Regions from separate parts of the Desulfoplanes sp. PS50 genome, predicted to be linked through region 2. Evidence: predicted binding sites of a transcription regulator. Region 2 holds the regulator's gene; each other region holds the start of a gene.
The links. The regulator sigma-54, encoded in region 2, starts transcription at its own class of promoters, with help from an activator protein. The targets are predictions, from matches to a motif close to CTGGCACGGNNNNTGCTT.
Positions count from the first base shown of each region.

Region 1 (3,147 bases), on a different contig from region 2:
GGCCCGAAGCAGGGTGGGCCCCCCGATATCGATCTGTTCCACTGCGGAACGAAGATCCATGGTCTGGGAAACCGCCTGGGCAAAATTGTACAGGTTGACGCAGATGAGATCGAAAGGGGCAATCCTTTTCGCATCAAGGGTTGCCAGATGCTCGGGATTGTCCTTGTCGGCCAGGACGCCGGCGTGGATATGGGGATGCAGGGTCTTGACCCGGCCCCCGAGAATCTCCGGAAATCCGGTCACTTCGCTGACCGATACTACCGGAAGCCCGGCATCGGCCAGCATCTTCCGGGTTCCTCCCGTTGAAACCAGTTCCACACCATTATCGACCAGAAATTGGGCCAATTCCACAAGTCCTGATTTGTCGGTCACGCTGAGAAGCGCCCTTCTTATGGGTAACAATTCCATATATTCCTCGTTTATCGTTCAGACCCGCTCTTCTGAAAAATGATCCCTGACAGGCAATCCAGGCAGGGATCAAACCAATGATCATGAGGCTGCCTGCCAGAATCGCACAGAATATGCAAGCCGTCCAACCAACCAATCCCACCCTGCCTGATGGCGGGGTGGGATTGGTTGGTACAACGAAAAAGTAAACGCGGATGGTATCTGGTTGTGTCCCTACAGCCGTTAGAGCTGCTCGAGCATGTCACGGGCGTCCTTGTGACCGGGTTCGGCCTCAAGAATGGTTTCCAGATGGGTTCTGGCCACCCCTTTCTCACCCATGGCCAAAAAACATCCGGCCAGGGAGTATCTGACCTCGTGCTTGTTGGGATCAAGGGAAAGATAGGTCTCCAGAAAAGGGATCACATCCCCGAGTCTGTTTTCGGCATGTCCCAGTTGAACCATTCCGAAAATGGAGATCATGTTCGAGGGGTTCTTTTCCAGAGACTGGGCAAAAAGATCAAAGGCCCTGTCCTTGTTGCCCATTTCCATCTCAATGAGTCCCATGCCCGCCAGGGCCTTGTCCCCGGGGTCTATGGACGCGGCCTTCTTGTACATCTCCATGGCCGAATCCAGCTCGCCCTGCTGCACGGCAATGGTGGCCAATCCCAGATAGGGATCGGAATGGACTCCGTTGCTCTCTGCCGCCTTTTGATAATAATCTCTTGCCTTGTCCAATTCACCCATGAACAGGTAACATTCACCGAGTTCCTTGTTGATTTCATAGTCCAGATGGCTGCTCATCGTGTCCTCCTCCTGGTTGGTTGCGTACACACTTCCTTACTATTTGACAATGATGTCGGAATATCCATTCCGACCTGCCCGTATCTCTCTGGCAATCCGGGCAGGATCCCGCAGAATAGCGTTTGAGGAACCTTTTTTCCGGAGGTCGATCATGCATGTCGGGCGACAAAGTCAAAGCAGACTTCGTGCCAAAGCAAAGAAAGCCACCCTGCCGACATGTCGAATGAAATATTTTATCTCTGTATTTCAAGATATTGTACTTGAAAAAACCAAAAACTGTTCTTCTGGAACAAAGGTTGCTTATCTCGAGATGTCCCTGATCACAATGGTGAGCATCTGGACAGATAAAAGACAACAACCACCTATAATACTGAATCTTTCAAAGAAAAACGCCATGAAATCTCTTTTTTCCCCAAACATAAATCTGACAGAAAAGGTTCTGGATCTGAGGCTGCAACGTCAAAATCTCGTCGCCTCAAACCTCGCCAATATCGATACCCCGGGGTACAGGGAGCGGCGGATCGAGTTTGAAAACCAGCTCCAGGAAGCGCTGCGAACCAACGGCAAGGGACAAATGACCCGAACCGCTCAAGGGCATCTGCCAACGACCTTTGATCCCGATTCCTTTGAGGGAACCCTGGACAAGGATATGAACGGACAGATCGTTCAGGGCAAGGACAGTGTCGATCTGGACAAGGAAATGTCTGTCATGGCCAAAAATACCCTCTTGTACAACGCCATGGCAACGGTGCTCAAAAAGAATTTCGAAGGACTCAAAACCACCATCCAGGAGGCAAGTAGATAATGGATTTCATGACTGCCATAGATATCGGGGCGTCAGGGCTCACGGCCGAACGAACCCATCTCAACGTCGTCTCCATGAATCTGGCCAACGCCAATACCACCAAGGGGGCTGACGGCCTCCCCTATCGGCGCAAGCAGATCTCGTTCAAGGCGGTGCCTGCGGAAGAATCCTTTCACAAGCAGATGCAAAACGCCCTGACACGGGAACTCCGAGGGGTCGAGGTGGACTCGATCAAGGACGATCAGCACCCCTTCAAGCGGGTCTACGATCCCGGACATCCCGATGCGGGTGAAGACGGGTATGTCGATTATCCGGACATCAACGTGGTTCAGGAGATGGCTTCCATGATGACCATCATGCGCAGCTACGAGGCCTGCGCCTCGTCCATATCCACGACAAAGACCATGTTTAACAAGGCCCTTGAACTGGGCACATAAGGAGAACGGTCCATGGCAATCAATCCCATAGCTCTCAAGGCCTACACCAATCCCCTGACCAACGGAGCCGAGGCCACGGGCAAGGTCAACAATTCCCTGGCCGGCGCCGGAGACACACAGTCCTTTGCCAATACCATCAAGGATTCCCTGAACAAGGTCAATGACCTCCAGGAAAACAAGGATACAATGATCAAGTCCTTTGCCACGGGCGAGAAGCAGAATGTTCACGAACTCATGGTCTCGCTGCAAAAAGCGGGTATGGCCATGCGCATGACCTCGGCCGTTCGCAACAAGGTTCTCGAAGGATACAAAGAACTCATGAAGATGCCGTTCTAGATAGCAACGATGGCACCAACATTTTTTTCACTCATCACTCTGCAACGGGCTTAGGCTATGCATCCTCTCGCGCAAAAGACATTTTCCAAAGTCACCTCGTTCTGGTCGGCAAGCTCCATGGCACAACGGATTCTTGTCATCGGCCTGTGCGTCAGCGTCATCGTCGTTTTTCTGCTGATGCTCTTCTGGTTCAACCAGACCTCCTACAAGGTCCTCTATTCCAATCTGTATCAGGAAGATGCCTCCCGAGTGGTGGCCTTTCTGGAGAAGGAAAAGGTCGATTACAAACTCGAGGCCAATGGTGCGACCGTCCTCGTCCCGGAGAACAGGGTCTACAACCTGCGCCTCGCCCTTGCCGGTGCCGGGGCCCTGCATGGTCAG
Region 1 covers NZ_JBSPZA010000008.1:57,807-60,953, reverse strand. Annotated here, with positions in the region: gene ACTVJH_RS05400 (IMP cyclohydrolase) at 1-408, opposite strand, end outside; gene ACTVJH_RS05395 (tetratricopeptide repeat protein) at 631-1,188, opposite strand; gene flgB (flagellar basal body rod protein FlgB) at 1,583-1,993, shown strand; gene flgC (flagellar basal body rod protein FlgC) at 1,993-2,430, shown strand; gene fliE (flagellar hook-basal body complex protein FliE) at 2,443-2,766, shown strand; gene fliF (flagellar basal-body MS-ring/collar protein FliF) at 2,824-3,147, shown strand, end outside.
Region 1: a site for sigma-54 is predicted at 1,473-1,490, ahead of flgB (flagellar basal body rod protein FlgB). Genes of this name have one in related genera too.

Region 2 (3,147 bases):
AACCAGAAAATCATCTTCGAGATTGTCAAGCTGCATGGCCGCTTCATCCACTCCCATGGGCTTGGGGGAAAAGCGATCAGAGCGAACAATGGTTGGAGCCTGTTTTACAGGTTCACTCTCATCCAGCATATCGAGATCGATTTTTCCAGCTCCCCCCTTTTTCCTGTTTTTCTTACCCTTGTCACGAGAACGCCGGACCTGGGCTTCAATCTTGTCGAGCAACAAATCGACTGTAGAGTACATGTCCTCACTCTGCTCATTAGCCGATAATCGGAGGTTGTCACCGGTGAGAACCACATCGGCCCGATGACGGAATTTTTCCACTTCAAGATTGACCTGGAGATCTGCATTCTCCGAATTGGGCACATACTTGGCAAGTTTGCCAAAACGCCCTTTTGCATACTCGCGCAGATGATCCGAAGGTTCAAAGTTCTTGAAGTTGAAGCTCATATTCATAGAATACCTCCTGGATTAAGGTGGGTACATGACAACACATCTATGCAGCCCGAAAGACGGCTCCAAGAAAGATTCCGTTCGCTCTCAGAAAACACGTTTCCCTGGAAATCAAAAAAACTTCTTCCGTCTGGAAGACGATTCAATATTAAGGGCCGAACGATATTTGGCCACTGTCCTGCGCGCTATATTCACTTCAAGGATATCCTTGAGCATTTTGGAAATCTTTTCATCGCTATGGGGTTTCTTGGGATTTTCCTGTTCAATGATCTTCTTGATGGCCACTTTGACGCTTTCTGAGCCGACCTGTGAGCCATCATCGAGATCAAGCGCGCTGTTGAAAAAATATTTGAGTTCGTAAATACCATGCGGCGTGGCCAGATACTTGTTGGTCGTGATCCGGCTCACGGTTGACTCGTGCATATCGATGTCTGCGGCCACATCCTTGAGGATAAGAGGCCTGAGTCGTGATGACCCGTGCTCGAAAAAATCATGCTGGAACTTGAGAATACTTTCAACCACCTTGAAAAGTGTACGCTGACGCTGCTGCAGACTCTTCATCAGCCACTGGGCCGCACGCATTTTTTCATGAAGATACGAGGAATCCTCCTTGGTCGTCTTGCCCTGCATGGTTTCCATGTAAAAAGGATTCAATTGCAGTTTCGGCAACCCATCATCGTTGAGAACAATGATGAAATCATCGTCATACTTGTACACATAGGCGTCCGGGCTGACATAGACAGAGGTGGACGATCCATAACTCGCACCGGGCAGAGGATCGAGCGAGGTTATCACGTCAAGATATTCCTTGAGATCGTCCTTGGAAAGCTTGAACTTGCGCAAAAGAGGCTTGTATCTGCGCTGTTCAATATCCTCGAGATGATCCTCGATCAGGGAACGAAGAATAGGATCATTATCCCCCACGGCATCGAGCTGAATGTGTAGACACTCTTTAGCCGTACGAGCCGCGATGCCTAACGGGTCGAAATGCTGGACAACATCGAGAACACGTTCCAATTCCTCAGTGGTTACCTGAAGCTGTTTGGCAAGGTCATCTACAGGCGTAGCCAGATAGCCCGACGAGGTCAGGTTGCCGATGATCAGCTCCCCAATACGGCAGTCTTCCTCATTGATATCGGAAAGATGGAGCTGCCAGAGAAGATGTCCCTCAAGGGAAGGCTTTGCCGAGACCCGCCCTTCATAGGAGCTGATCTCTTCCAATGATTCACTCTCGTACCCCTGAACCTGCCTGGTGGTGCTTGAAAAATCTCCGAGATAATCTTCCCATTCCGCATTCTTGAGAAAATCCTTCTCTTCTGTTGCAAACTCCTTGCGCTCGTCCTGCCCCTTTTTTTCAGGCTCCTGGTCTTTTTCCTGATCCCCCTTGTTCTCACCCAAGGCCTGTTCATCGAGCAAGGGATTTTCAAGCAGTTCTTCCTGAATCACATCAAGAAGCTCGACCCGGGAAAGTTGCAAGAGCTTGATCGCCTGCTGCAACTGCGGTGTCATGACCAATTGTTGGGTGAGCTTGAGATTCTGTCGTAATTCCAAAGCCATAAGTAGTCTCGTCGCGGAAGGACTGCCCGGGAACTGCACGTTGCCCGTAGTAAAAAGATGCCATGAATTATTTCAATAAAATGCGAAAATCATCAAGATTGCCACTATGTAACTTGTGCCACAGAAGAAGCCCTCTTGCAATCACCTAAAGTCTGAAATCTTCTCCAAGATAAATCTGACGGGCCTTGGGATCGTCCACTATCTGTTCGGGCTTTCCATCAAGGATGATCTGTCCATCATACACAATAGAGGCCCGATCACAGATGTTGAGGGTTTCTCGGACATTGTGATCCGAGATGAGTACGCCGATACCCAGATCCCGCAACGACCGGATAATCTGCTGGATATCCTCCACGGCCAGGGGATCGATTCCGGCAAATGGTTCGTCCAGTAAAATGAAGGTGGGTTCCTGGATCAAGGCCCGGGCTATCTCCAACCGTCTGCGTTCCCCACCGGACAAAAAGGCCGCCTTCTGATCCGCAAGACGGGATATCCCGAGTTGCTCAAGGAGCAGGTCAGCTTTTTCATTGCGATTTTTTTTGGATAACCCGGTATATTCAAGAATGATCATCAGGTTCTGACGGACAGTCAACTTCTTGAAGATCGAACTTTCCTGGGGAAGATAGCTGATCCCGCTCTTGGCCCGTCGATGCAGGGGCCAATGGGTGATCTCCTGGTCTCCGATAAAAACCGATCCCCCATTGGGGCGAATGATCCCGACGAGCATGTAAAAGGTTGTGGTTTTTCCGGCACCATTGGGACCAAGCAGACCAACGACCTCTCCATCTTCGACCTGGATGGTTATCCCCTTGACGACCTGCTTTTTACCAAAAATCTTGACAAGATCATGAGCCCTGAGAATCGCCATAGAATCACTTCACCTGATCCGGCCGGGAAAAGAAAATCGCCTCGACCCGTTTTTTGCCGCCAACGACTTCACTGCGATTCTCACGGATATAGAGTTTGATGATCTCTCCACTGATCTTGTTCTTGCCATCCTCAAGGCGTGGATTCTCTTCCATCTGGAGCATTTCCTCTTTTTGGAAAAAAATCGCTTTGTCACAAAACCCGCGTTTACCCTGACTTTCAAAACGAACATCTTTCAGAGCAACGATTTTTTCCACGTTGGAAAGATCC
Region 2 covers NZ_JBSPZA010000014.1:12,155-15,301, reverse strand. Annotated here, with positions in the region: gene hpf (ribosome hibernation-promoting factor, HPF/YfiA family) at 1-456, opposite strand, end outside; gene rpoN (RNA polymerase factor sigma-54) at 565-2,010, opposite strand; gene lptB (LPS export ABC transporter ATP-binding protein) at 2,156-2,878, opposite strand; gene ACTVJH_RS07855 (LptA/OstA family protein) at 2,883-3,147, opposite strand, start outside.

Region 3 (3,147 bases), on a different contig from region 2:
GACAGGAACAACAACCGCAGACGCTAGATTTATTATTCCATAGCCGTCCTGCCCACTCCGACCAGACCGACATTCGAAACCAAAAAACCCTTCCAGCTCAAAGCCGGAAGGGTTTTTTGGTTCTGATGGCAGCATCAACGTTCTATCGTGTTCGAATCAGCGCAGCTGTTCTGGCTCAACCTCCCTGCACGAATAAAAGAAATGCAAAAAATCGAGCAGACGCATTCCACCTGTTCCTCCCAACTCTCTCCAATCTCTCACATCTCTAAAATTTCTCAAATTTCTCAAATTTCTAAAATCTCTAAAATTTCTAAAATTCCTCAAATTTCTCTCATTGCTTAACCCGGATAATTCCATCATCGCTTCATCTGATTGAGCATCTTCAGGATTTCATCTGAGGTGGTAACCACCTTGCCATTGGCCTGAAATCCCTTCTGGGTCAGGATCATTTCCACGAATTCCGTGGCCATGTCCACGTTGGACTGCTCCAGAGACTCAGAGGCAATCCCCCCCAGTCCGTCAAGGGCCTCACCCCCGACGTCGAATCGGACATTTCCGGTACCCGCGAGACCCAATTGCATCCCCCCGCATCCAGGTGTTTCCGAAAAGAGATTTCCTCCCTCACGGTGCAGCTCGAACCGATTGGTACAATCGGCCACAGCCAGGGCAAAAAGACTCCGGATCTGCCCATTGGAATACTGTCCGGTAAGTACGCCGTCTCGGTCCACGGAAATGGACATGAGACTGCCCTCGGGATACCCGTCCTGATCCTGTCGCAAGGTGGCCGAACCGGAGTCGAAACTGGTGGAGGAACTCGCGAATCGGCTCGAATCATTGACCATGTTCAGCATCCTTACGGCCGCAGCAGCATCCAGATCAGGGATGTCCGCAGCAGAGAGATCAGGATCAGGAACCTGCGGTGATCTGTCCTTGATCCCGAAATTCACTTCCATGCTCCCGAAATCCCCTTCCTCACCTTCAAACCGGGGAGAAAAAAAGAAATAGCCGTTGTCGGACATGGAGGCGGCCTTCCAATTGGAGAGATCGGCCAGATCGGCTCCTTCTCCCGGGGTGAATGCCGACTGATTGACAAGTTCCCCTGTGGCATTGAAGGTCATCGTACCCGTCATGAGCATTCCCGCCTTGGAACTTCCCTGGGCCACGGCCCGGGCATCCTCCGCGGGATCCGTAGTCAGCACGTATTCCCAGACCATGGATCCTGCCAATTCATCACCCTGACCGGGGGTGTACACGGGATCGAAATAGGCATTCACCGTATGGGCTTCCCCCGACTGGTCATAGATGGTCAACGGAGAGGTATAGGAATATTCTGCCGGATCAAGAGGATCAGCATTGCCAGCGTTCCACTCGCTGAACAGGGCAAAGGCGGGGCTTGTCCCTGCAGGCGGTTCACTCGCCTTGTTGGTGGCCTGGGAATCCAGATTGACCACCATTTCCATCCGCGTGGTTCGCTCGGGCGGGGATACAAAACCGCTCGCCTCACCGCCCGCATTCAACCGGACATCGGTCATGGCTGTAAAATCAATGGATTCTTCCAGTTCGGAGGCTCTATCGCCGTTTGCAGTGACTACTGAAGGATTCTTGTGGGTCACAACAGCATATCCCTGGACGATACCGCCTCCGGGTTCCTTGAGATACCCGTCCTTGTCAAACCGGAAGGCTCCGCTTCGCGTGTAGAACCGATCCTCACTCCCCTGCGGGGAAACCACGAAAAATCCGTTGCCGCCAATGGCCAGATCCGTGGATTCCGTTGCCGGAGCAAAGGTGCCCGGATTGAAGTCCGTGATCAGGTCAGAGAGTTGAACGCCCTTGCCTACCTGGGCCGTCCCGCCGCCCGTGACAACGGTATCGCTTATGACATCGGAAAAATGGATGGTCTCGCGCTTGTACCCGGTCGTACTCACGTTGGCGAGATTGTTACCGACAACGGACATTCCCTGGCCCAGGGCCTGGAGTCCTGTTGCCGCCGTATAGAGACTGGTTACCGCTGTCATGGTCGATGCTCCTTGTGATCCTGGGAAAAATATGCCGAGTTTGCTATCATACCATCTCCAAAAGCATGATCGATGCCAAAAAAGCAGGCCCCAGGGGATGGTTCCCAAGGGGCCTCATGCAAGCGTACGGCAATCGTGATCATTTTTTCTTGATGCTCCTCACCTCTTCGGGTGAATCATGCAGGCGGAGCCTGTAGGTCTCTATCTGTTGATCAGCGCGAACAGTAACCGAGATCTCGTCGATTCCCTTGTTCCCGGGCAGATACACATACCCTGTCCGGGTATAGGAGGGCGGAATGGGACTCTCCTTCCAGGCATATTGGGTCAATTCCTGCTTGATGGTCCGTTCGAGTTTGGCCTCGGCCTCGGGCAGGGATCCGGCGGCAAAGGCAGTCCCGCCCACAGCGGCTCCCATACCGGCTCCGGCAAGGACATTATCCCCTGTGAACATGGAAATGATCGCTCCAAGCCCGCCGCCAAGAGCCGCTCCGAGTCCACCGGACTTGAGGGCATTTTTCGCGGTCTGCTTGAAGGTTTCCGAGGCAAAGACCAGTCTGACAGCCTCGTTTGTGGAATAGGCCAGGTAATCGCCGTCGTCTCCCACACCCCGGATTTCTTCCACAAGCACGGTGGGATGGGCGTGGCCGATATTCTTGAACACCAGAAAAACCGGCTCCAGATCGGCCTTGCTGTAGTCGAGCCCCTGGCCGGAATGAACATAGCGAATGGCTGCAATATCCCAATCGGAAGTTTTCACGGCGCTATCCACGGTCGAGGGATCCACAACCTTTCGCGGCTGGGGAAGGGGATGGGTCGGGGTACAGGCAAAAACCGGGACCAGGACAAACAAGACCAATAGGGCAAAAAATCTATATTTCATGAGGATCGCCTTCTGGTTGGAAGAATACAAACACATATCAAGAGATCGTTGACAACACGATTATATCGTTTGAGTCCGCGGGTCAGGCTGCTGTTGGCAAATCGTTTGCCGGTTTCTTCGAGCAGACAAGGCACTCCTGTCTGCAGATCTTGAGATACTATGATCGCCGGGCCGCTTTCCAGTGAGAAACCGGGGTACTCTGTACAATTCCCTGATTGTCCATGGTAACGACGCCCTGCATCTCAAGCTCCT
Region 3 covers NZ_JBSPZA010000020.1:33,110-36,256, reverse strand. Annotated here, with positions in the region: gene pnp (polyribonucleotide nucleotidyltransferase) at 1-27, shown strand, start outside; gene ACTVJH_RS10000 (flagellar hook protein FlgE) at 357-2,015, opposite strand; gene ACTVJH_RS09995 (hypothetical protein) at 2,155-2,895, opposite strand; gene ACTVJH_RS09990 (hypothetical protein) at 3,053-3,147, opposite strand, start outside.
Region 3: a site for sigma-54 is predicted at 2,077-2,094, ahead of ACTVJH_RS10000 (flagellar hook protein FlgE). Genes of this name have one in related genera too.

Region 4 (3,147 bases), on a different contig from region 2:
AGAGCCCCAGCCCGGTTCCCTGGCCTGAGCTCTTGGTGGTAAAAAAAGGCTGGGTTATACGGCTACGATGTTCCTCTGAAATTCCTGCCCCGTTGTCGGCCACGAAAAATCCAACCTGATCCTCTTCCTCGAACCATCCCGCATGTATGAGTCCATCTGGTCCAGCAGCATGTACGGCATTGAGTAGAAGATTCATCAATGCCTGTTCTATACGAACGGAATCCACTTCAAGTTTCGGGGCGGGTCTGGGGCCGGAAATCTGTAGGCTGATGGATTTTTCCCGCACCTTTTCAGCCAGCTGACCGGCAGCGCATTGTACTATTTCATCCAGCCCCCGCAACCTCGGCTTAAGGGGGTTGCCTTTTCCAGAATCGAGTAGTTGACGAACGATGCACTCCATCCGCTGAACCGCATCTCTGATCTCATGAAAGACGTTTGCTGTGAGTGGGGGAAGGTCCTTGTTTCTGAGCATGCGCTGGGCCTTGCCGGCGATAACGCTCAGGGGGGTTCCAATTTCATGCGCCACGCCTGCGGCCAATTCTCCAACGGCTGCAAGTTTTTGGGACTGTTGGAGGCGGCGTTCCAGTTCCCGTTGTCTGGCCTGTTTGTGTTCGATTTCTGCTCGGGATCGTTCCAGACTGTCGAGCATTGCGTTCATTCCTTTGGAGAGACTGCGCAATTCACGGGGCCCTGCGGCTGTGACCCGATGACTGCGTTCTCCCTGCTCGATCCGAGCCATGCTACGGACCATGTTTTTGAGATTACGACCAATAACCCGGTGGTGTCCGTAGAGAACAATACCCAGAAGAAAGAACGAGAGAATGATCAAAAGCTGCAAGGCCTGGTTTCGTACACGTTCGATATATTTATGGATATTGCTCTGCTCTCTGGTGACTTGGAGCAGTCCTGCATTGCGGCCGACGGAGTCCACCAGTGGAACAAAATAGGAGTAAATTTTTGTGCCGCCTGTGTTCTGGTATTCGCCCTTACGATCTCCCTGTGCCGCAAGGTGGGCAAGATGCGTATCGGTGTTTTGCGCGGGTACACCCGGACCGCTGGCTGCTATCTGGCGTCCCAATGAGTCATAGACATAGGCGCCATAGACCCTTTCAAAGCCGAAAACAGAGGAAAGGGTTCGAGACAGGGTTCCCTGGCGTTCACGTTCCAAAGCGTATTCCAGAGATCCGCGAATGGCCCGGGCAATGATTTCGATGTCTTCCTGCATTCGTTTTTCGCTTTCGTCTTCCAGATGCCGCAGTGTGTACTGGCCAAAAAAACACAAGCAGGCAATGAGTGGCAAGATGAGGAAGACGAGAAGTGAAGCCCTCAGACTCAGACCCTTTCGGAGAGGAGATAAGAGTGGTGAAATTTTTTGAAATATTTGAGACATGTCTCATTTTTAAACAGCCTGTGGCGTGTCCGTCAAGTCCAAAAAAAGTGATTTATGTCGGGTCTGAAAATAAAAAATCTTTATTTCAATCTCTTATGTAAAAAAATCAAATTTTTTCATAAATGGCATGCGGGTTGCTTTTGAGAAGTATCTTTCAGTGATCAGGTAGTCACTGGGAAGAGTATATGACTGGCGTGGCAAAATCTGTGAGATTTTGCCGGATGATGAACCAAAACAATCGTGGAGGAAACGTTTAATGATCAAGAATTGTACGCAAACCGGTTTTCTTTTGCATACCGCTTTTGTTATGATCGTAGGACTGCTGTTTTTTGCGGCACCTGCACTGGCCCAGGAAGGTCAGCAGAAATATCCTGCCGGCATGGAAGCGCAGCAGCCCGAGCTCCAGGATTTCGATGACCAGACTGTGGACAACTTTGCATCGTCCATGATTGAGGTACAAACCATAAGGAACCAGTTTACGCAAAAGCTCCAGGGAGTGCAGGATCAGGAACGGGCCGTGGCCCTTCAGCAGGAAATGAGCACCAAGATGATCGATGCGGTGCAGAATCAGGGGCTTGATGTGGAAACATTTAACACTATTGCCAGTCAGATGACTGTTGATCAGCAACTGCAGAAAAAGGTTGAAGGACTGATTGAACAGAAGATGCAATAGTTATTAGAAAAACAATCCGAACTGTTCCAATCTGGATAGTTCACAAGACAAATAAAGCCCTGATGATTGGCATCAGGGCTTTATTTGTCTGATTTGTATTTCTCTAGCTCAGGCTACGAATGCGATAAAAAAGGAGCAGCATCCATAGAGGCGTGACCGTGAACATACAGTTTTATCGGGGTCGGACCTCGCTAGCTACTTGAAATGTTGTTATAAAGATCCCAAAACAACCCGCTTTCACCGCTTAGAACGGCCGTTTTGCCCTCTAAACAAACGATGTAAGGAGGGGGTTGCTCTCTAAGCATGCATGAACTTGTCAACCTTGGAAGGTCCTGTTCGTCATGGCCTGGCAAAGGCGTGGCATGCTGCTGGGGGACCTTGCTTTGCTTGATGGTTTGATTGACAGTGCAATGCTCGGTTGGCAACGCCTTGTAGATATTTCGGGCTCATCCGGCAAAAGGGTACTTTTCATCTCGAGCCCAGCTGCCTGTAAGCATTGTGGAAGCACATCTTCGGGCCGCACCCAAAGAGAACGAGTACATGGACGCTGTAGCCCCCCTCCCGTAGTTCAGGGAGGGGCTGGGGGAGGGTTTCAAACAGCTGGAGGAAGGGACTATCGGATATTTAACCCGTCCCCATATTCCCAATCTGGATAGAGACCCTACCTTTTTAAGAAAATAACCCTACCATAAAATTCTTCCCATTATATCCGAGAATCAATTGTGATATCAGTTAGTTTTGATTTTTAAATCATATAAAACAAATGTTTATAAAAATCACTGTCAGAAAAAATGATTTTTGTATAAGTATAAAATCGAAAAAACCCCCATATAGAACCATGGAAAACCCTACCTTTGGACTATCCGTGTTCCCTAATTTGCAAAAAAAAATATTTCGGTTATGGTAATAGTGAAAATTTTTTTAGCTCGTTTTGAGAAATTACGAGTTTCTTCGCTATTTAATTTGGGTAGGATGAGGTTAATTTTTTGGACAGCACCCCCCCCGATAACCAGATTTTATAAAAAAATGATTTATGATGCATTTATAAATTGATATTCTGTATTTTTTTGTGAGACCACAACAA
Region 4 covers NZ_JBSPZA010000023.1:56,283-59,429, forward strand. Annotated here, with positions in the region: gene ACTVJH_RS11070 (sensor histidine kinase) at 1-1,225, opposite strand, end outside; gene ACTVJH_RS11075 (DUF4168 domain-containing protein) at 1,605-2,063, shown strand.
Region 4: a site for sigma-54 is predicted at 1,513-1,530, ahead of ACTVJH_RS11075 (DUF4168 domain-containing protein). Genes of this name have one in related genera too.